Regions from separate parts of the Neorhizobium sp. DAR64860/K0K1 genome, predicted to be linked through region 2. Evidence: predicted binding sites of a transcription regulator. Region 2 holds the regulator's gene; each other region holds the start of a gene.
What was found. Region 2 encodes PhoB, which activates phosphate uptake and scavenging genes when phosphate is short. Its sites were predicted from a motif close to TGTCATNNANCTGTCAT; they were not measured.
Positions count from the first base shown of each region.

Region 1 (7,291 bases), 480 kb from region 2:
TTGTCGTCCTCCCAACAAGATGAACTCCGTGCCTTCCTGTCCGGCCATTCTCCTCCTCGGCCAGACAGGTTAGCGCAATCGTTGCAGAGTGACAGAATTTGGCACGCCGGATGAGACATGCTTTCGGCTTATGACTTTCGTCTAATGACGTAGTCCGGAGTGGTCAGGAGCGAAGCGCCTGGGCGGGCGACTGCCGATAGGCAAGAAGTGCCGGCACGGCCGAAAGGACCGCTGCAAAGCCCAGCAGAAAAAGTGCCAGACGTACGTCGTCTCTCGTGAACCCGACCGGCAGGATGACCCCGCTTTTCGCGGTAAACAGATGGGCGCCGAACTGCGCCGCCAGTAGCCCGCAGACGAAGCCGAGCCCGATGCCAAGCGCAACCAGGAGAAGCAGCTCCAGCCACACGATCAGGAAGACGGCGCCGCGCGGTGCCCCGAACGCGCGCAGCGCGCCGATCTGCCGGCGCCGTTGCCCCACATGGATCACCGTCACCAGCACCAGTGCCGCCGCGACAAGAGCCTGCGATCCCGCAGCGACCGCGCTCAACACCATTTTCGCATCGCCAAGCGTCGCATAAAGGCCGGTCAGCACCTCGCCGGGAAAGACCGCCACCGTGCCATTGCCGCGATAGGCCTGACGCAGGCGATAGGCATCGGCAATCGACTTCGGTTTGACCAGAATCGCTGGAAGGCCGGGGGTATCAGCCCCGAAATCCTCGACGAGCGGCGCATCCGGATCGATGCCGCCGTGATGATGGTCTTCGTCATGGGTGGTAGAGGCGACAGCTGCCGCAGGCTCCGTGCTTGCGTCCTCGTGCTCATGCTCAGCGCCTAAACCATGAACGTGCCATACGGCCTGGATCGGCACGAGAATGGCGCGGTCCCATGGCGTGCCGGTCGGTTTCAGCTTACCCACGACCTTGTATGCGATCTCCGTATGGGTTGGACCACCGGTTTCGGCTGTTCCATGCATCGGCTTGACGACGGCGCCGACCGTAAGAATGACGGAAGCGCCGAGAACCGCTTCGCCTTCCGCGGCAAACGTACGCCCCTCGCCAAAGCCCGGCGTCGTGCTGGTCACAAGCGTCGTCGTCGTTCCCACGATCGGATAGCCGGCAAAGGAATCGCCGAAACCGACGGGAGCTGCCCAGGCGACACGCGGATCGGCGGCAAGTTTCGAAAGTAGCTCTCCATCGACCAGCGGCAGCGGCGCGGGCTGGAGAAAGATCGAGGAGAGGATCAGCTGCGTTTCGCTGCCGGAGGCGCCGATCACCAGATCGAACTTGTCGGCGGCGCGGGCACTGCCGAGACGCAGCGACCGTTCCTGCAGGGTCACGGCAACCCCGAGCGCCGTAGCTAAGGCAACCAGAAGCACCACGACGGCGCAGCCCAGCCAGAGACGCCGCAGGTCGGCGATGATAAAACGGATCATACCGGCACCTTCCCGACAACATCATCGCCGACGATGCACCCGCCCCTGAGCACGATGCGCCGGTCGAGGCGTTCGATCATGCGTTGGTCGTGCGTCGCCACAACGAGCGTGCTGCCGGCACCGGCCGCGACTGACAAAAGCAGATCCCCCACCGCCTCGCCGTTTTCCACATCGAGGCTTGCCGTCGGCTCGTCGGCAATGATGATACCCGGCTTGCGCAGCAGCGCCCGGGCGATCGCCACCCGCTGCATCTCGCCGCGCGACATGGTCTCGACGGACTGACCGGGTCGCTTCAACCCCACGGTCTCGATCAGCTCATGCGCTCTTTTCACCAGATTCGGGGTCGAGACCCGCGAAAGCCGTGCCGGCAGCAGCACGTTATCCAGCGCCGAAAGACCCGCAAAGAGATGGAAATCCTGCATTACGAGGCCCACATTTTCGGCCCGCCAACGGTCTCGCCGGCCTTCCGACAGTCTGGCGATATCATGCCCGCCCCAGACCACATGGCCGCTACCGACACGCTCCAGCCCCGCAATGATATTGAGAAGCGTGCTCTTGCCCGATCCCGACCCGCCCGTCAGCGCAACGCGGCTACCGGCGGCGATCTCAAGGTTCGCGATGGAAAGAACCGGTGTCGCCAGACCGGGAAACGAGACGGCGAGAGATTGCACCTTCAGAGGCATCATGTCTTCAGACCGTACCGTATTCCGCCTGTCGGATCCGCAGCAGGCTGACGAAGCCGGTGTCCGGATCGGTCCACGAGCCCATCTCGAGCGTGCCGCGCACCTCGATCGTCTGGCTTGGCTGGGTGAATGTCTGCTTCTCATCGAGATAGACAACGACGATATTGTCCGGCCAGTCCGCATCGGTGGAGCAGAACGGGCAGATCGACATCGGCACTTCGGTCAGAACGAAGAACGAGGCTTCCGCCTTCAGCGGTGGCGCCATGAAACCGCGCATGGCGATCTCCTGACCGTTCAGCCGCTTAACCTTGTCGGAAAATTCCAGACCGAGAACGCTGACCTTGCCATAGAGTTCGTCGAAGGAAAGCCCATTTTCTGCGCGGGCGGTTGCGCCTGATATCAGCAGCGGCAGGCCGGCAATGATGCCAAGCGAGGTCTTGAGCATCTGGCGACGGTCGACCATCTCGAGCGCTCCCATGATCGCTCTCCCTTGTCGAGCGCCGTCATCATCCTGCAGCTGAGGCATATCTTCAAGTCCCGCGATATCTGAAGTAGATAGGGGCACGCCTCAGGACATGCCCCCTCTTTAACCATGGTCGTTCAGACCCAGTCGGTCTGATCAGTTGGTCTGCTTGGCGCCCAGCGCGAAAGTCTCCGCGAGAACCTTGTAGACGTCGCTCTGCTCCATGTAGCCGCGGAAGCCTTCCGAACCTGGGCCGGCAGCCTGAAGCACGACATCGTCAACCGCATGGACGCCACTGTCGGCGCTTTTCGGAATGATGCCGGTCACGAGAACAGCGCCCGGGATATCCTTGTAGGCTTCGTTGGCGACATATTCCTTCTTCTCGTTCTGGATGGCGGGAACGAAGGGATTGTCGAGCTTCGGACGGAATGTCTCGTAATGATCAGGGCCGTTATTGGCGTTCAGGAACAGGCGCTTGGTAACATCGACCTTGTCAGGATAACCGTCCTTGTTCTCGTCCATATAGTTCGGGAAGCCTGCCTCGGCATAGGTCCCGACCTTTTCGCGCATGTCGTCGCCCGGCTTTTCATCGTTGACCGTACCGATGATCGAAACACCGTGGGTATGATCGCCGGTGACGATGATCAGCGTGTCGGGGTTCTTGTCGGCAAATTCGCGGGCTGCGGCGATTGCCTTGTCGAATTCGATCGTATCGACGACGGCGCGGTCCCAGTCCAGCGGATGGGACATCTTGTCGATATTAGCAGCTTCGACCATCAGGAAGAAGCCGTTCGGGTTCTTCGACAGCGAGTCGAGCGCGACCTTGGTCATGTCGACGAGGCCCGGCTGATCCGGGAACTTCGCCGTCGTGCCCTTTTTCAGGAATTCGCGGTCAAGCGTCGTGTCCATGTTGCCGGTGTGGAACAGGCCAAGGATCTTGCCGGTATTGGTGCCGGCGGCCGTCGCCAGTTCAGCCTTGCTGGTCGCAAGCATGTAGCCTGCATCCTTGAACAGGGCGATATAGTCCTTGTCGTCCTTGCGCTTGGATCCGGGCGTCGCCTGGGGCAGGAAGTAGGCGGAACCGCCGCCGAGCAGGACGTCCGGCTTGACGTCGAACAGCATGCCGTTGATCTCCGCCTTGTCGCCACGCTTGCGGGTATGGGCGACGACGGCTGCGGGTGTTGCGTCCTGAACTTCTGCGGTCGTGACGATGCCGATCGACTTCTTCGTCTGGCGGCGGACCGCTTCCGCGTATGTTTCAACCTTCGGATCGTCCATCGAGTCAGGCGTGCGGTCGGCATAGACGCCGATTGCGTTCACGGCTGTCTTGTGGCCGGTCATATAGGCCGACATCGTGTTGGCGCTGTCGGTGGCGACAGCGTCCGTCGCGGACGTACCGATAAAGGCTGCCGGCGGGATGTCGTCCATCGCGAGACGACCGTTCGCTTTGCCCTCGGTCATGCCCTTGGCCATGATGCGGGCAGCGGTGCGATGCGCCACGGAAAGACCGTCACCGATCAGGAAGATCACGTTCTTGGCTTTTGGCTGCGCCGCGGTGCCATAAACGTTCCAGGTCACGCTCTTGGTTTCCGGACCAGCAGAGACTTCAACCTTGTATTCGCCGGCATTCGCGATCGTCATGCCACGCAGCACGACGGCGGAACCGAGGACCTTGTCCTTGTTCTTCTCTTCTGCAACGAACTCGACATCCTTGCCGAACACAGACTTGTAGTCCTGGCCGTTGACGGTGATCTTGACGTCCTCAGGCTTCACGACCGAGCTGAACTCGACCTTGAAATCGAATGGAGAGCCGGTCAGGATCGTCGCCCGATCAAGCGGAAAGACGTTCGCGGCGTGGGCGGCTTGAATGCCGCCGGAAAGAATTGTGGTGGCTGCAAAGGCAGCAAGAAGCATACGCATGGAAAACCCCCGTCGTTGCGTCGCATAGAGGTTCGGGGATAGCCCCATGCGATGACAGTGCAATGACAGAAACGTGATAACGGCGCCGATGTCCGATCGCATCAACCTTGACTCTGTGGCAAAATCTTTTATGAGCAGCGTTGGAAAAGGAGTGTCCATGCTTCGCCGCGACTTTCGCTTTGCTGCGTGCTATGACCTGGCAGTATCTGCCGGGCGGCTGGATGTTGCCCTTTCGGTTTCCGACAAAACCACGGCCAAAACGACGACGAAAATTATCGTCTGACGTCTCTGGCCACCGCTCTCTCCCCGGTACGGCCGGGGACAAGGAACACCGCGTCGCGCACGACACGGGCTTCCCCCTCAGAAAACCGAGGAGAGACAGAAAGAGAGCAAAGAAATGGGTTTCAAGATCGCAGTCGCCGGAGCAACCGGCAATGTCGGCAGGGAAATGCTGAACATTCTGGCCGAACGTGGTTTTCCGGCTGATGAAGTCGTCGCACTCGCCTCCGCCCGCAGCCAGGGCACGGAAGTCTCCTTCGGTGACAAGACGCTCAAGGTGTCCAACCTCGAGAACTACGATTTCTCCGATACCGACATCTGCCTGATGTCAGCCGGCGGCGATGCCTCCAAGAAGTGGTCGCCGAAGATCGGTGCGCAGGGCTGCGTCGTCATCGACAACTCGTCCGCCTGGCGCTACGATTCGGAAGTGCCGCTGATCGTTCCGGAAGTGAACCCCGACGCCATCGTCGGATTCTCCAAGAAGAACATCATTGCCAATCCGAACTGCTCGACGGCCCAGCTCGTCGTCGCGCTGAAGCCGCTGCACGACTTTGCCAAGATCAAGCGCGTCGTCGTTTCCACCTACCAGTCGGTGTCCGGTGCCGGCAAGGAAGGCATGGACGAACTCTTCACCCAGACGCGCGCCGTGTTCGTGGCCGATCCGGTCGAATCGAAGAAGTTCACCAAGCGTATTGCCTTCAACGTCATCCCGCATATCGATAGCTTCATGGAAGACGGCTACACGAAGGAAGAGTGGAAGGTTCTGGCCGAGACCAAGAAGATGCTCGACCCGAAGATCCGCGTTACCTGCACGGCCGTGCGCGTTCCGGTCTTTATCGGCCACTCCGAATCCGTCAACATCGAGTTCGAAAACGAGATCACGGCCGATCAGGCCCGCGATATTCTGCGCGAAGCGCCGGGTTGCCTTGTCATCGACAAGCACGAAGACGGCGGTTACATCACGCCTCTCGAATGCGCCGGTGAAGATGCGACCTACATTTCGCGTATCCGCGAAGACGCAACCGTCGAAAACGGACTCAACATCTGGGTCGTCTCCGACAACCTGCGCAAGGGTGCCGCGCTGAACGCGATCCAGATCGCCGAACTTCTGGTCAATCGCGGTCTCATCAAGCCACGCAAGGTTGCTGCTTGATAAGTAACGTACTTTATTAAGCAAATCCGCTTAGAAAGCCCCGTCAGAAATGACGGGGTTTTTTCGATTCGTCTCTCTTCACGAACTATTCATGGGAAGATGAATTGCGATTATCCGCCACTGGGGTCATAAGGCCGAATATAGCGCAATTCTTCCGGAAGCTTTCGGCCAAGCAATCCGGACTTTCGACGGGTTTGACCGCATGATGAAGACTATTCTGGCAGGATTGATCGCAGCAGCAACGCTTGCAACCGCAGCCCCGGCCTTTGCCGCCGCCTGCGGCAATGATGGAGCCGGTTTCGACCGCTGGGTCGCCGATTTCAAGCAGCAGGCACCGTCCAAGGGTATCAGCCCTGCAGTTCTCGACCGCGCCTTTGCTAACGTCGTCTACAACCGCCCGACCATTCGCGCCGACCGCGGCCAGAAAAGCTTCAAGCTTTCCTTCGACGAGTTCATGAAGAAGCGCGGTGGCGCAACGATCATCTCGCGCGGCAAGTCCATGAAGAAATCCAACGCAGCGCTGTTTGCGTCGATTGAGCGCCGCTACGGCGTTCCGGCCGGTCCGATCCTGGCGATCTGGGGCATGGAAACCGGTTTCGGCAATTACATGGGCGACCAGCATACGCTGTCGGCCGTCGCAACGCTTTCCTATGACTGCCGCCGCTCGGCCTACTTTACCGAACAGCTTTACGCAGCCCTGCAGCTCGTTGCCCGCGGTGATCTCAGCACCACTGCAAAGGGTGCAGCGCATGGCGAAATCGGCCAGACCCAGTTCCTGCCGCTCAACGTCATCCGCTACGGCGCCGATGGCGACGGTGACGGCCATATCGACATGGTCCGTTCGCGCGCCGATGCGCTGGCATCGACCGCCAACTTCCTCAAGGGTCATGGCTGGCGGACCGGTGCCGGCTACCAGCAGGGTGAGCCGAATTTCGTCGCCATCCAGGGCTGGAACGCGGCAACCGTCTACCAGCAGGCGATCGCATACATGGGCGCCCAGATCGACGGCGGCTGAGCCGTTACACCGTTGAAATGATCAGGCCGGGCTCTGCTCGGCCTCGATCGCCGGTACACTGATGTCTGGCCGGGTGAAATCGCCCTTCTCGTTCATCACCCACAACTCGCCGGTCGAGATATCGAACCAGGCGCCGTGAATGTCGAGTTCTCCCTTTTCCGTGAGATTGCGGACGAAGGGGAAGGTCTGCAGATTGGCGATCGAATTGCGGATCGACACCCGTTCGAGCGCTGTCTGACGCTCGCTCTGGGTCATCAGGTCGTTGCTCTGGATCTGCGTGGCCGCAGGCCTGACCAAACCCATCCACTTGCCGATGAAATCCCCCTCCGACAGCGGCTTCATGGAA
Region 1 is NZ_CP191459.1:3,385,790-3,393,080, reverse strand. It holds gene ACQY1J_RS21020 (MFS transporter) at 1-1, opposite strand, end outside; gene ACQY1J_RS21015 (FtsX-like permease family protein) at 164-1,432, opposite strand; gene ACQY1J_RS21010 (ABC transporter ATP-binding protein) at 1,429-2,118, opposite strand; gene ACQY1J_RS21005 (hypothetical protein) at 2,123-2,593, opposite strand; gene ACQY1J_RS21000 (alkaline phosphatase) at 2,735-4,498, opposite strand; gene ACQY1J_RS20995 (hypothetical protein) at 4,656-4,781, shown strand; gene ACQY1J_RS20990 (aspartate-semialdehyde dehydrogenase) at 4,896-5,930, shown strand; gene ACQY1J_RS20985 (lytic murein transglycosylase) at 6,133-6,945, shown strand; gene ACQY1J_RS20980 (carbonic anhydrase) at 6,967-7,291, opposite strand, start outside.
Region 1: a site for PhoB is predicted at 4,550-4,566, ahead of ACQY1J_RS21000 (alkaline phosphatase). Genes of this name have one in related genera too.

Region 2 (7,291 bases):
CATGAACGTACTGAGCCTGGACGAGATCGAGCGCATCGGCGGAAATCCCGTCGAACTGCGCGCAGCGCTTGGCGCTAAGGGCGTCCCGCTTGCCGGCGACCCCGAACCATACATGGTCGAGTCCGCTGGCGATCTCAACGTCATGACCAAGATCAGCAACTGGGTTATGACCGCGGTAGTCCTTCTGGCAGCCCTGATCGGCGCCGGCTTTTCCTACACGCGCATCGCGCCACGGTTTCGGGCCCGCAACCGTGTCGAGAGGGTGATCCTCGCCAGCCTCGTCGTCGCATCCTCGATCGCGATCCTGACCACGGTCGGCATCGTTGCCTCGATGCTGACGGAAGCGACCCACTTCTTCACCAGCATCCCGCCGTGGGAGTTCTTCTTCGGCACCGTCTGGGATCCGCGCTTTGCGGCCGCCGGCGCCACGGACTCGGCTGGTCAGTTCGGCCTTATCCCGCTGCTTCTCGGAACACTCTATATCGGCTTCGTCGCCATGCTCGTCGCCGTCCCGAGCGGCCTGTTTTCCGCGATCTACATGTCGGAATACGCCTCCCGCGGTGTCCGCTCCGTGGCAAAGCCTCTGCTCGAAGTTCTCGCCGGCATTCCCACCATCGTCTACGGCTTCTTTGCCCTGACGACGGTCGGCCCATTCCTGCGCGACCTGTCTTCGCAGCTGAACGGCCTTGTCACAGGCGATTACGCCAACTTCATCCAGGCACAGAGCGTTCTCACTGCCGGCTTCGTCATGGGCATCATGCTGATCCCTTACGTCTCGTCGCTGTCGGACGACATCATCACCGCCGTGCCGGGAACGCTTCGTGACGGCTCGCTCGGTCTCGGCGCCACCCAGTCCGAAACCATCAAGAAGGTCGTCCTGCCGGCAGCACTGCCGGGCATCGTCGGCGCACTTCTGATGACCGCCTCGCGCGCCATCGGCGAAACCATGATCGTAGTGCTCGCCGCCGGCGTCGCCGCCCGCATGCAGCTCAACCCGTTCGAGCCGATGACGACGGTGACCGTCAAGATCGTCAGCCAGCTGACGGGCGACCTTGAATTCACCTCGCCGCAGACGCTTGTCGCCTTCGCACTCGGCATCACGCTCTTTGCGATCACGCTTTGCCTCAACATCTACGCGCTCTACATCGTGCGCAAATACCGGGAGCAGTACGAATGACCGACGTGGTTTCCTCCACCGCCGGCGTCTTGGCCAAGCCTGCCCGTCGCGATATCGGTATCAAACGCCGCTACGCCGCCGAGCGCCGCTTCCGTGCCTATGGCATCGCTGCTCTCTCGTTCGGCATCCTGTTCCTGATGCTCCTTCTGTGGTCGGTCGTCTCGAAGGGCTATACCGCCTTTCAGCAGACGATGATCACGATCCCTGTCGAGTTCTCGCAGCAGATCATCGACAAGGATAATGTGCGGGCTACGGATCCGGCCAAGCTGATGACGGCCAACTACCCGATCGTCGCCCGCAATGCGCTGGCGAAGGTTCTGGGCGTCGCCGAAACCGATCGCCAGGGCCTGCGTGCCGTCAACCAGATGATTTCGGACGGCGTTCGTGGCCAGCTGCGCGATATGGTCGTTTCCGATCCTGAGATCATCGGCACGACTCAGACGGTTTCGCTTCTGGCGGCCGGCGATATCGACAGCGCCGTGAAAGGCCAGATCAATCTCGACGTGGCGGAAACCAGCCGCAAGGTGTCCGACCAGCAGGTCGGATGGATGAAGCAGCTGACCGACAGCGGTGCGCTCGCCAAGGAATTCAACACCGGCATTTTCTTCAACGGCGCGTCCAGCCGTCCGGAAGCAGCCGGCGTCGGCGTCGCTCTGATCGGCTCCTTCTACATGATGCTGATCGTGCTCGTCCTGTCGCTGCCGATCGGCGTCGCAGCCTCGATCTATCTTGAAGAGTTTGCCCCGAAGAACCGGTTCACCGACCTGATCGAGGTCAACATCAACAATCTCGCAGCGGTCCCGTCGATCGTCTACGGTCTGTTGGGTCTCGCGGTCTTCATCAACTTCATGGGCCTGCCGCGCTCGGCCTCGCTGGTCGGCGGCCTGGTGCTGACGCTGATGACGCTTCCGACCATTATCATCGCCACCCGCGCGGCACTGAAAGCAGTGCCACCGTCGATCCGTGCTGCAGCGCTCGGGCTCGGTGCCTCGAAGATGCAGACCATCTTCCACCATGTCCTGCCGCTTGCCATGCCCGGTATCCTGACCGGTACGATCATCGGCCTCGCGCACGCCCTTGGCGAAACCGCGCCGCTCCTCTTGATCGGCATGGTCGCCTTCGTGGCGAACTATCCGACCACGCCGATGGATCCGTCGACAGCGCTGCCGGTACAGATCTACATGTGGGCTAACGAGGCGGAACGCGCCTTCGTTGAACGAACCTCGGGAGCGATCATGATCCTGCTCCTGTTCCTGATCTTGATGAATGTTGGCGCAATTCTCTTGCGACGCCGCTTCGAACGGCGTTGGTAGAGGAAGGGGGAAGCAATGAACATGATGTCAGAAGCTGCAGTTGAGAAGGCGCTGGACAAGAAAATGAACGACGTTGCATATAAGATGATCGGCAAGGATGTCTCCGTTTATTACGGTGACAAGCGCGCTCTTTATGACGTGAACCTGAATGTCCGCCAAAATACCGTCACTGCTTTGATCGGTCCGTCTGGCTGCGGCAAGTCCACCTTCCTGCGCACGATGAACCGCATGAACGACACGATCGAGGGTTGCCGCGTCACCGGCAAGATCACGCTCGACGGCGACGATATCTACGACAAGGAAATCGACGTCGTGGAGCTGCGCGCCCGGGTCGGCATGGTGTTTCAGAAGCCGAACCCGTTCCCGAAGTCGATCTACGAGAACATTGCCTACGGTCCCCGCATCCACGGCCTTGCCCGCGGCAAGACGGAAATGGACGCGATTGTCGAGGCAAGCCTGCAGCGCGCCGGCCTCTGGGCAGAAGTCAAGGATCGCCTGCATGAAGGCGGTACCGGCCTTTCCGGCGGTCAGCAGCAGCGCCTTTGCATCGCCCGTGCGATCGCCGTTTCGCCTGAAGTCATTCTGATGGACGAGCCGTGCTCGGCACTCGACCCCATCGCCACGGCCAAGGTCGAGGAACTGATCCACGAACTGCGCGCCAACTACACGATCGTGATCGTCACCCACTCGATGCAGCAGGCAGCCCGCGTTTCACAGCGCACGGCAATGTTCCATCTCGGCCATCTGGTCGAGGAAAACGATACCGACAAGATGTTCACCAATCCGGATGACCAGCGCACCCAGGATTACATCATGGGCCGCTTCGGCTGATGCGGGCGCAGAGCCCGTCAGCCGCAACTGCAGACATCAAGGATCAGACACATGGTTTCGACCCATATTCTCTCGGCCTATGACGAGGAACTGAAATACCTGAACCGCCGGATTTCCGAAATGGGCGGCCTGGCGGAGCAGATGTGCGGAGATGCCGTGCGTGCGCTCGTCAACTCCGACTCCGCACTGGCCCAGAAGGTCATCTCGGACGACGTCATTCTCGACCACGCCGAGCGCGATATCCAGGACAAGGTGATCGTCACCATCGCCAAGCGTCAGCCGATGGCGGCCGACCTTCGCGAGATCATCGGCACGCTGCGCATTGCAGCTGACCTGGAACGCGTCGGCGACCTTGGTAAGAACACCGCCAAGCGCGTGCTCGCCGTGCAGGGAACAGGCGTCCCGCGCAAGCTCGCCCGTGGTCTGGAGCATCTTTCCGAACTGGCGCTGGTGCAGCTCAAGGACGTTCTTGATGTCTTCGCCAACCGCTCCGCGGAAAAAGCCGAAATCATCCGCCAGCGCGATGAAGAGATTGACGCGATGTACACCTCGCTGTTCCGCGAACTCCTCACCTACATGATGGAGGATCCGCGCAACATCACCACCTGCACCCATCTTTTGTTCTGCGCCAAGAACATCGAGCGCATCGGCGACCACGCGACGAATATCGCCGAGACCATCTACTACATCGCGACCGGTGCACAGCCGGAGGGCGAACGTCCGAAGGACGATACGTCCAACATGCTCGGCTCCGCCGGGACATGATGCAGCTCTCCCGAAATCGCCTGCCGGTTTCGGGACGATAACTGCCAAAAACAATGACCTGAAGCAGCGCGAGCGGATCTGGCGGATCTAAGTGCGGTTCGGGACGAGTGATGGAGCAAGTCGGAATGCAGCCGAAGATCGCAGTCGTGGAAGACGAAGAGGCCCTCAGCGTCCTCCTTCGGTATAACCTGGAGGCCGAGGGTTACGAGGTCGATACCGTGCTTCGCGGTGACGAAGCGGAAATCAGGCTTCAGGAGCGCGTTCCGGATCTTCTCATTCTCGACTGGATGCTGCCAGGCGTTTCGGGCATCGAACTGTGCCGTCGCCTGCGCATGCGGCCGGAGACGGAACGCCTGCCGATCATCATGCTGACGGCGCGCGGCGAAGAAAGCGAGCGCGTTCGTGGGCTTGCCACGGGCGCCGACGACTATGTGGTCAAGCCGTTTTCGACACCGGAGCTGATGGCCCGCGTCAAGGCGATGCTGCGTCGTGCCCGACCCGAAGTGCTGTCGAGCGTCCTCAAATGCGGCGACATCGAACTCGACCGCGAAACCCACCGCGTTCACCGCAAGAGCCGCGAAGTTCGCCTCGGGCCGACAGAGTTTAGACTTCTGGAATTCCTGATGGCCTCACCCAGCCGCGTCTTTTCGCGCTCGCAGCTGCTCGACGGCGTCTGGGGTCATGACATCTATGTCGACGAACGCACCGTCGACGTGCATGTAGGGCGCCTCCGGAAGGCGCTCAACTTTTCCAACATGCAGGATGTCATCCGCACGGTCCGTGGTGCCGGCTACTCGATGGAAGCCTGATCACCGCGTCTCCTAGCCGGCAGCGTCATGGCAATCACGCCGGTCACGACGCAGGCGAGACCGAGCCAGGCTGTCGAGGCAAGCGTTTCGCCGAGAAACACGACGCCGATGCCAACGCCGATCGGCACCCGCAGATAGGCCTGCGCCGTCGTGCCGACGGAGCCGAGCGTCTGGACCAGCCGGAAATAGATGACGAAGGCCAGCGCCGTCGAAAATACCGCCAGCGCCAACAGGGCGAGCATGGAATCGGCGCTGGGCGTCAGCGTCCAGGGCCGATCGACCACGAGGCTCACGGGAATGAGGATGGCCGCCCCTGCAATCAGCGATCCCGCGGCGGGCATCATCGGGTCCAATCCCTTAAAATTCTTGCCGAAGATGGCAGCCGCCGCATAGCAGATCGTCGCCGCCACGATGGCGAGTTGAGCCCAGAGGTTCTCGCCCGACCCGGCAAGCGCCTCCATGCCGACGATCAGGCATATGCCGACAATGCCTGCGGCAACTCCGAACAGCTTGGCCCCAGAGACGCTTTCATGGCGCGTGATCAGCGCCGTCAGCAGAAAGGCGAAGATCGGCGTCGTTGAACTCAAGATGGTGGCAAGGCCCGCATCGGTCGTCTGTTCGGCCCAGGCAATGAGGGTGAAGGGGACAGCGCTGTTGAGGCAGGCCTGAACCGTGAAGAGCTTCCATGTCTGCCCGTCGGTCGGCAGCTTCAATCCGCGAAGGCGCAGGGCCGCAGCGAGAATGAGCCCGGCGACCAGTGTTCTGACGGCAATAAAGGTGACAGGCGAAATCGTCTCCACACCGACTTTGATCAGCGTGTAGGACGCGCCCCAAAGCGTCGCGAGCGTGAGGAGCAGCAACAGATCCGTTGCCATGCTTGTTTTGGTGTCCGCCATTCCAGTTCCTGTCCCCATGAATGCAATCTCCGCCCCTCTTAGCGGAACCAGGAAAAGAAATGCTTCGACGACGGCCGAACCGTTGACCGCTGACGGCAAAGTTTTCCGGTGCTAGAACTGGATCATGCCCAATATGGTTTCAGGAAATACGATTGCGGAAGTTGCAAGCCTGATCGGCGATGCTGCACGCGCCAACATGCTGTCCGCGCTGATGGGCGGACAGGCGCTGACGGCGGGCGAACTGGCACGCCACGCCGGCGTCACCGCGCAGACCACCAGCGGCCATCTCGGCAAACTGGCGCAGGCTCGCCTGATCGAGGTCGAGAAGCAGGGCAGGCACCGCTATTACCGACTTGCCTCTCCGGAAGTCGCGCACGCGATCCACGCGTTGATGGCAGTCGCCGCGGATGGGCCGAAGCGCCATCATCCTGTCGGCCCGAAAGACGAAGCGTTACGGCTTGCCCGCACCTGTTACGATCACATGGCCGGCCGTCTCGCCATCGCGCTCGCCGATGCCCTAACAGGAAGCGGCTACATGCTGCTCGGCGATGGAGCCGGCCTGATCACCGACGAGGGCAGACGGTTCTTTTGTGATTTCGGGATCGATCTCGAACAGCTGACCCGTTCGAAACGCCCGCTCTGCCGGACATGCCTCGATTGGAGCGAGCGACGGCCGCATCTGGCGGGACAAATGGGTGCGGCGCTGCTGGACCGCGCTCTTGGCGTCGGCTGGATCGGCCGCCGAGAGGAAACCCGGGCTCTGCGGATCACGCGCCGGAGAGATCGGGTTTGCCGAGACATTCAGGCTTCCATCGGACTGGCGTATTGCACCGTCCGAAACTCTGATGGTCAGGCGGCTTCCTGGGTCTTCCATTCCGGCAGCGGGAACAGCTTGTCGTAGCCAAGATTGAAGAGATAGGCATAGACCACGTAGAACAGCGCGATCGCGATATCCATTGTCAGCGCATGGAGAAGGGTAATCTGCAGATACCACGCGATAAACGGCATCAGCACGACCAGCAGACCGATTTCGAACAGCACCGCATGAGCAATGCGCAAGGCAGGCGTCTTCAGCGTCGTACCCCGTCGCGCCTGCAGAAAGCGGTCGAAACCCAGATTGTAGAGGTAGTTCCAGCCGGTCGCGACCGTCGCAGACACGACGCCGACAATGCCCATATGTTCGGCCGGCATGTCGAAGACGAAAGCGCCGAGCGGCACCATCATCAGAAGCCCGATGATTTCAAAGCTGATGGCGTGGCGAATACGGTCTCTTATCGAGCGCATGATCTTCCCCTTTAGGTGAGGTTCATGCCGGGTCGTCCCGGCGTTATGCCCATTCAGGGGGAGGTCGTCCTCTCTCGAGGCCGAAATAGGAGCCCAGGGAGTGCGAGGCAAGTTTTTTCAGCGCAAGTCAGCCATGCCGAAAACGCAAAAGGCGGGCCAGAGCCCGCCTTCGATCTTGTTTCCGCAGCCGCCTGACTCAGGACGCGCGGGCAGCCG
Region 2 is NZ_CP191459.1:2,902,313-2,909,603, reverse strand. It holds gene pstC (phosphate ABC transporter permease subunit PstC) at 1-1,177, shown strand, start outside; gene pstA (phosphate ABC transporter permease PstA) at 1,174-2,490, shown strand; gene pstB (phosphate ABC transporter ATP-binding protein PstB) at 2,506-3,321, shown strand; gene phoU (phosphate signaling complex protein PhoU) at 3,373-4,086, shown strand; gene phoB (phosphate regulon transcriptional regulator PhoB) at 4,212-4,895, shown strand; gene ACQY1J_RS18595 (DMT family transporter) at 4,877-5,791, opposite strand; gene ACQY1J_RS18590 (ArsR/SmtB family transcription factor) at 5,916-6,692, shown strand; gene ACQY1J_RS18585 (PACE efflux transporter) at 6,641-7,075, opposite strand; gene ACQY1J_RS18580 (GcrA family cell cycle regulator) at 7,272-7,291, opposite strand, start outside.

Region 3 (7,291 bases), 860 kb from region 2:
TCCGGCACGCTGCGCCAGACATCGAGCGCTGCCGCTGCCATGTCGACCGTCGCCTCATCCGGCAGACCGGCCATGGTCGCAGCGTTGGAGAATGCAGCCCGCCAGCTATCGACCTCACGACGCAACACGGTTTCGCGCTCTTCGAGACGTTGCAGCGCATCGACAGCGGAATGGCGCTTGCCTTCCAGCGAGCGGCTTTCCGTCCAGCGTTCCGCGATCTCTGCCAGTCTGCGGTCGAGAGCACGCGCCAGGGCCGCGGGCGGCAAGGCGGCTGCGGCAAGGCCGATCGCGTCGGCAAGACCGACCAGCACCGGCTTCAACCGCTCTTCCTTCAGCCGTGCGGTCTGCAGCGCGTCGTTCGCATCCTTCAGCGCCTCGACCTGATGCGACAGGGCTTCGACGCCGCGTCGCCATTCAAGCATGCGCTCGGGCGACAGCGGGGAGACGGGCACCGAGCGGAACAGGTCCTCGAATTCGGTGATCGCGTCCGACAGCGCAATATCGCTTTCGCGCGCTTCGGCGCGGGCATTCGTCAGTTGCTGCTCGATCTCGTGCTGACGCAGGCTGAGCTGCGCGTGGCGGGACACGCGCTCGGCATCGGTCAGGGCGGCGTCGGCCAGTTCGTCAGCGTTCTGCACGGCCTTGTGCACATCGGCGAGCTTATCCGCTGATGGCTTTGCTCCGAGTGCGGCAAGACCCCCATCGCGCAGCTGGCGGGCTTCCAGGATATCGGCACGCGAAACGATGCGGCCCTGCCCTTCCAGCGCCGCCATCTGATCGGCCACGGTCTTGGCGTCGGCCTTCACCGTCGACAGTGTCTGGGTGATCCTTGCATGCACCGCGCGTGCATCGTCGATCAGCTTGCGGTGGCTGCTGAGCGCTGCGAGATCCGGCAGCGGGCTCGCAAGCAGGGCGTCGATGTCCTTGACCGGCGGATCGAGCCTTGCGACGGCGGCGGCAAGATCGCTTTCTGCCCGTGTGGCGCGAACCTGCAGGTTTTCGATGCCTGCGAGATCACTGAGTTCGGGGCGCAGCGCTGTAAGCTGCTCGGCCCATGGTTTCGGATCGATCAGGCGGCTGTCCGGATTGGCTTCATCCAGACGCCGCAGCGCCTCGCGCTCTTCTTCCAGACGGAGATGCAGCTGTTTCAGGCTGCGGTCGAGTTCGCTGCCTTGCTCGAGCAGGGTCTTCAGCCGCACCAGATCGGCATCGGCAGGCTGGTGGCGTTCAAGGTCATCGGTCCTGACAAGACCCAGCCTGCGCCCCAGCTGCACCAGCCGGGTGTCGAAATCCTCGACCTCGCCGCGCACCCTTGCGATATCCTCGCGGGCTTTCAGATAGACGCCCTTGTCGGCGTGGCGGGCGAGAATGCTGCCAGCAGCGGCGATCAGCGCGTCGTCGACATGGAGAGCGGCGATCTCATCGCCCAGCCGCGAAACTTCCGTTTCCGCCGCCCGATGCGCGTCGTCGTTGCGCCGCGCCTCTTCCAGCGCCCGCGCCAACGCATCCTCGAAGCCAGGAGGCAGCGAGCCCAGCGCCTGATACTGCGCCAGCTGGTCCTGCTCGCGGTCGATCTCGCGCAGCACGGGCTCCAGCCGCATCAGCTTGCGCAGCCGTTCCAGCGTCTGCTTGGTGGTTTCGCGTTCAATCTTGATGGTGGCGAGTTCCGCTTCCAGCTCGGCCTGTTCGGCGAGCAGCGTCTTCCAGTCGGTCGCCTTCAGCTCGTTGTTCCGCTCGGCTTTGCGTGCCTCGTCATGGCTGTCGAGCACCTGGTAGAACAGGCGGTCCTTGGAGCGGCGCGGCGCGTAAATGGTGTCGGCCTCGGCATCGAAGCTTTTGCGCAGGTCGGAGAGACCGGTAAGGCCCGACGCTGCGGAAAACAGCAGACTGCCGATCTCGCCGCCGCTTTTCAGCATGCTTTGGCCGCCAGCCCTCAGAGAAGCCGAATCAAGCCCGAAGGCGCGTTGAAACACATCGCGGTTCAGCGTGCCGAGAAAGGGCGCCAGCGCATCCTCGGGAAGCGCCTCTTCCGCCTCGCTTGCCGCGAGCAGCGTGTTCTTGCGGCCGCGACGACGGCGAAAGCCCAGCTTGCTGCCATCACGCGTCTCGATCTCGGCACCAACCCTAAGTGCGGTTGCGTCGTGCAGAAAACTGTACTCGGCAGCTGTCGGAAAGCCGAACAGCAGATCCGAGATTGCCGACAGCGCGGAAGACTTTCCGGCTTCGTTCGGTCCATAGATGACATGCAGCTGCGCATCCGGCCGGAACGCGAGCGCGCGGTCGGTAAGCGCGCCGTAGCGCAGGATGTCGAGACGGGTGAAACGCATGTGACTACCCTACCCTTGCCGCGCGCGACAGAAGCAGCTCGCGCGCTTCCGCCAAGAGAGCCGCCGCATCGTCACCAAGCGCGAGGTCGCCGGCGCCGATACCGCCCGGCAGACGCGCGGCGATCTCGGCAATGCGGGCCTCAGCCTCGCTCACCAGAAGCGGCGAGAACTCCGCCGTCGGCAGGAGGCCTTCGAGCCCGAGAAGATCGGTGGATTTGCCCGTCGATGCGATCTCGGCTTCGAGTTTCACTTCCAGCTTTTCCAGCCAGATATCCTCATGGCCGCGGTGGCAGGCGGCTTGCACCTCGTCCCGGAAATCGGCCGCTCTCGCCAAGATCTCGTTGCGGAAACGACTGCGGCCGCTGATGCGGATGCGCAACGCCAGCGGGCGGCTTTCCATGGCGTCGATCACAGAACCAAGCAGATCTTCCAGCCGCCGCAGGATCGCCGCCGGTGTTTCATCCGGCTCGACGACTACGGCCAGTTCGGCAAACCTTGCACTGTCAGTGACGATGCGCTCGTAGGCGATGCGCCCGTCATCGACAGTCACGAGCACAGCGCCCTTTGCTCCCTGCTCGCGGATCGATCGTCCCTGAAGGTTGCCGGGGAACACGACGAGCGGGTCTTCGGCGACGATTTCGAAATCGTGGACATGGCCGAGCGCCCAGTAATCAAAGCCACGCGAGCGCAGATCTTCGACGGAACAGGGCGCGTAGGCTGCGTGCGGCTCGCGGCCGGTCAGCGAGGTGTGCAGCACGCCAATGTTGAACCAGCCCGGTTCCGGCTTCGGATAGGCAAGCGCCAGGTTTTCGTTGGCGGAGCGCTCGGCAAAACCCTGGCCGTGCAGCGCAACCTTCAGGTGATCCAGCTTGAACGTTCCGGGCTTTGCGGTCGGGAATTCGCTGACATTCTTCGGCAGCGTAATTGTCTTGGTGATGACGCTTTCGGCGTCGTGATTGCCCTTCAGCAGAAAGACCGGAATGCCGGCGCGTTCCAGCCGGGCAATTTCGCGGTTGAAGAACAGGCCGATCTTGTTGTCTTTCCAGTCGCCGTCGTAGACATCGCCCGCAACGATAAAGAAGTCGACCTTGCGCTCCACCGCCTCGTCCACCAAGCCCGAGAACGCCTTGCGGCTTGCCTCGATGAAGATATCGGCAAGCTCGGCATCCTTCAGCGCCAGCCCCTGAAAGGGACTGCCTAGATGCAGATCGGCGGCATGGATGAAGCGGAATGAGGTCATCGACTCGGCTGCTGGAACACATCAGGAACGACAGACTTAAGTCACGCATCGGCAATAAAAAAGGCCGGGTGCGGAAACACCCGGCCTTTTCCTGTTGATGAACGGTTTAGTTGGTCGCCTTGATCTCAACCGGGAAGAACAGCGTTTCGCCGGAACTGTCGTCGACGCCGTCATTGTCGGTGATGGCGAAGGCCTTGCCCGACTTGTCGAAGGCGAAACCTTCGAGCTTGTCGACCACATAGCCGTTGGTAGCGTTCTTGAGGTCGGAGAGGAAGTCGTGAACTTCCTGCTTGGTGACGAGCGGCAGCTCTCCGCCAAGCTTTGCGGGCTTCAGATCGGCGATTGCCACACGGTAGAGCTTCTTGAGCTTTGCGTTGTCGCCGATCAGGTTGTCGCGCTCGATGATGTAGAGGTAGTCACCGCGGGCGGTGATTTCCGACAGGCCGACCCAGCCTTTTTCGGTCTTTTCGAGCGGGTAGCGAACGGCGGCCCATTCCTTGGACTTCGGCTTGTAGGACAGAAGCTTCACCTGGCCCTTCGGATCGTCCTTCCATTCGCGCTGGATTGCCATCCAGAGTGTCAGGTCGTCGCCCGAACCCGTTGTGGTGATGCCTTCGAGACCGAAGCGGGTTTCACCTGCCAGAAGTTCTGCCGGCAGCGCGATCTCGGACTTGATCTCACCCTTGGCGCTGACGTTGTAGATGCCGTGACCGACGAACTTGGCACTGTCGCCTTCGGAAGCGAGCCAGAAGCCGCCCTTGCCGTCGAGCGCGATACCTTCGATATCGAGCTTCTGGGCCGGCTGACCGTTGCGGGTCACACGCACCACGCTTGTGATTTCCGCCGGCTTCTTGGTGGCGTCGATGGTGAAGATCGAGGGCTGCATGGCATAGACGCTATCGCTGACTGCATAGAGAATGGCGTCCTTTTCCGCATCCCCGACGAGGCCCGACATGGCACCCCAGCCGAGCGGCTTGCCGTCGATATCCTTGGAGACCAGCATCGGATAGGCCTTTTCGCCTTCGCTAAGCTCGTAGATCATGACATGCGAGCGGGCACCGCCGTCTTCGCCGAGATCGGCTTCGTTGGCGGAGGCAAGCAGGTTGCGGCCGGGAATGGCGACAGCACCTTCAGGCGAGATGCCGGATGGCAGAAGCTGCACCAGTTCCGGCTCCGCACCGGTATCCTTGTAGACCGCGATCATCGAACCGCGTTCCGACAGGACAAAGAAATACTTCTGACCGTTGAAGGTCGCAGCTTCCAGGCCTTCCGGCTCGATGCCCTTGTTCTTGGCACGTTTTTCCGGGAAGTGACCGACGCGGGCTACGGCATATTCGAGCGACGTGCCGGCGTCATAGAGAACCTTGCCGGTGCGGTCGAAAATGGTGAAGCCGCGCGACCCGCCCTTGTAGTCACCTTCGTTGGCGACAACGAAACGATCGGTACCGAGCCACTTCACCGCATCCGGTTCGCGGGGAATGGCCGTGAGCTTGCCGGAGAAGGTCAGTGCGCCGTCGGTCTTGGTGTCAACGCCATCGAGATCAACCGTGCCGGCCGTGAAATGGGCGGTGACCTTTGCGGTCTTGCTGTCGACGGTGACGATGTGATTGTTTTCCTGCAGCGTCACGACGATTTCGCCGTTGGCGTTGATATTGACGAATTCCGGCTCGGGATCCTCAGGAGCGACGGTGGACAGTCCCGTCAGATCGACGTGACGGATGCTGTCGCAGACGGGCACCCCGTTGTTCAGGGTGACGATCTGCAATTCGCCGGCCGGCAGCTGCGGAAGAGCGCCGTCGTTGAGCTTTTCGTCGCGCTGGTTCTCGATGGCAATGGCCGCAAACGTGCCATCCGGCGAGACGACGATGCTATCCGGCTGGCCGCCGAGATCGCAAGTGGCCTCGATCTTGCGGGAGGCGATATCGACCACCCCGAGCTGGCCCGCGGGCTTGGTGAGGTCCTTGGTCCGGTCGATGGTGACGAGAACCTTCGCACCGGTTGCGGCGACCGAGTTCGGCTCGCCGTCGATCTTGACCGACCCGGCGGCCTTCGGAGCCTTCGCATCGGTGATGTCGATAAAGCCGATCGTGCCGCCAGGCGCATCGGAATAGATGAGCGTGTTGCCGTCTGCGGTCGCCGTGATGATTTCCGACGAGGTCGCCTTGTCCTCGCCCTTGGGCAGGTTCTGGGCGACCGGGAAGGATGCAATGCGGTTGAAGACTTGCTCGGCGCCGGCAGGAGCTGCAACGGAGCCGAGGAGGAGCGCGGTCAAAGCGGCGCGTGTCGAAAATGTCATGGGAAGCCTCCGTGAAACTACACTCGGCTTGTGCTGCACTGTCATGACAGGCGGATGACACTTTTTGGCGTTGAACGACGGTCTGTTGGATTGGCCAAAACAAATGCGTCCAGCAATGCAAAAGGCCCGGTTTTCACCGGGCCTTTCGAGACGTTTTGCATCATGGCGGCAAGCCGCCAGATGCTTTCGATTAGCTGTTAACAGCTTCCTTGAGACCCTTGCCGGCCGAGAACTTCGGCACGTTACGAGCAGGGATATCGACTTCAGCGCCCGTGGACGGGTTGCGGCCCTTGGATGCTTCGCGACGCGAAACGGAGAAGCTGCCGAAGCCAGCGAGGCGGATGTCGCCACCATTCTTCAGTTCGGCCTGGACAGTCTCGAAAACGGCATCGACTGCAGAGGCGGCATCAGCCTTGGAGAGGCCGGCTTTTTCGGCCACTGCGGACACCAGTTCGGTCTTGTTCATATTTCCACCCTTTCAACGGTTTTGGAACGACTCATTTGGTCGGCGCCGACAATAGTTTTGCGTCGGCACTTGGCAACCCAAAGGCTCCGAAAAAGCCTGAAAAACAAGGGGTCTTGGGCATTTTTCACAAAAAAAGCCGGCTTTCGCCGGCTTTTTTATCAGTTCGTGGCGGCTTCAAGGCACCGCTTAGTGAGCAATCGTTGTCGACGAGTCGTCGGCACCGTCAACCGTCGCAATGACCGGTGTCTCCACCGTGCCATCCCACTCGATCGGTTCGGGAAGACGAACCAAAGCGTGCTTGATCACCTCGCCCATACGCGACACCGGGATGATCTCCATGCCGTTTTTCACGTTGTCCGGAATGTCCGCGAGGTCCTTCGCGTTCTCTTCTGGGATCAGCACAACCTTGATGTTGCCGCGCAGAGCCGCAAGGAGTTTTTCCTTGAGACCACCGATCGGCAGCACCCGGCCGCGCAACGTGATTTCGCCGGTCATGGCGACATCCTTGCGAACAGGAATGCCGGTCATGATCGAAACGATCGCGGTTGCCATGCCGACACCGGCCGACGGACCGTCCTTCGGCGTCGCACCTTCCGGCACGTGCACGTGGATGTCCGACTTGTCGAAGCGCGGCGGCTCGATGCCGAAATCGACGGCACGGGAGCGGACATAGGAGGCCGCAGCCGAAATCGATTCCTTCATCACGTCCTTGAGGTTGCCGGTGACGGTCATGCGACCCTTGCCCGGCATCATGACGCCTTCGATGGTGAGGAGCTCACCGCCGACTTCTGTCCAGGCAAGACCGGTAACGACACCGACCTGATCCTCGCCTTCGGCTTCGCCGTGACGGAAACGCGGAACGCCAAGGTAATCCGAAATGTTGGCAGCGGTAACCGCGACCGACTTCGTCTTGCCCTTGATGATCTCGGTCACGGCCTTGCGGGCGAGCTTCATCAGCTCGC
Region 3 is NZ_CP191459.1:2,042,658-2,049,948, forward strand. It holds gene ACQY1J_RS14560 (AAA family ATPase) at 1-2,327, opposite strand, end outside; gene ACQY1J_RS14565 (metallophosphoesterase family protein) at 2,332-3,567, opposite strand; gene ACQY1J_RS14570 (esterase-like activity of phytase family protein) at 3,674-5,863, opposite strand; gene hupB (DNA-binding protein HupB) at 6,054-6,329, opposite strand; gene lon (endopeptidase La) at 6,516-7,291, opposite strand, start outside.
Region 3: a site for PhoB is predicted at 5,907-5,923, ahead of ACQY1J_RS14570 (esterase-like activity of phytase family protein). Genes of this name have one in related genera too.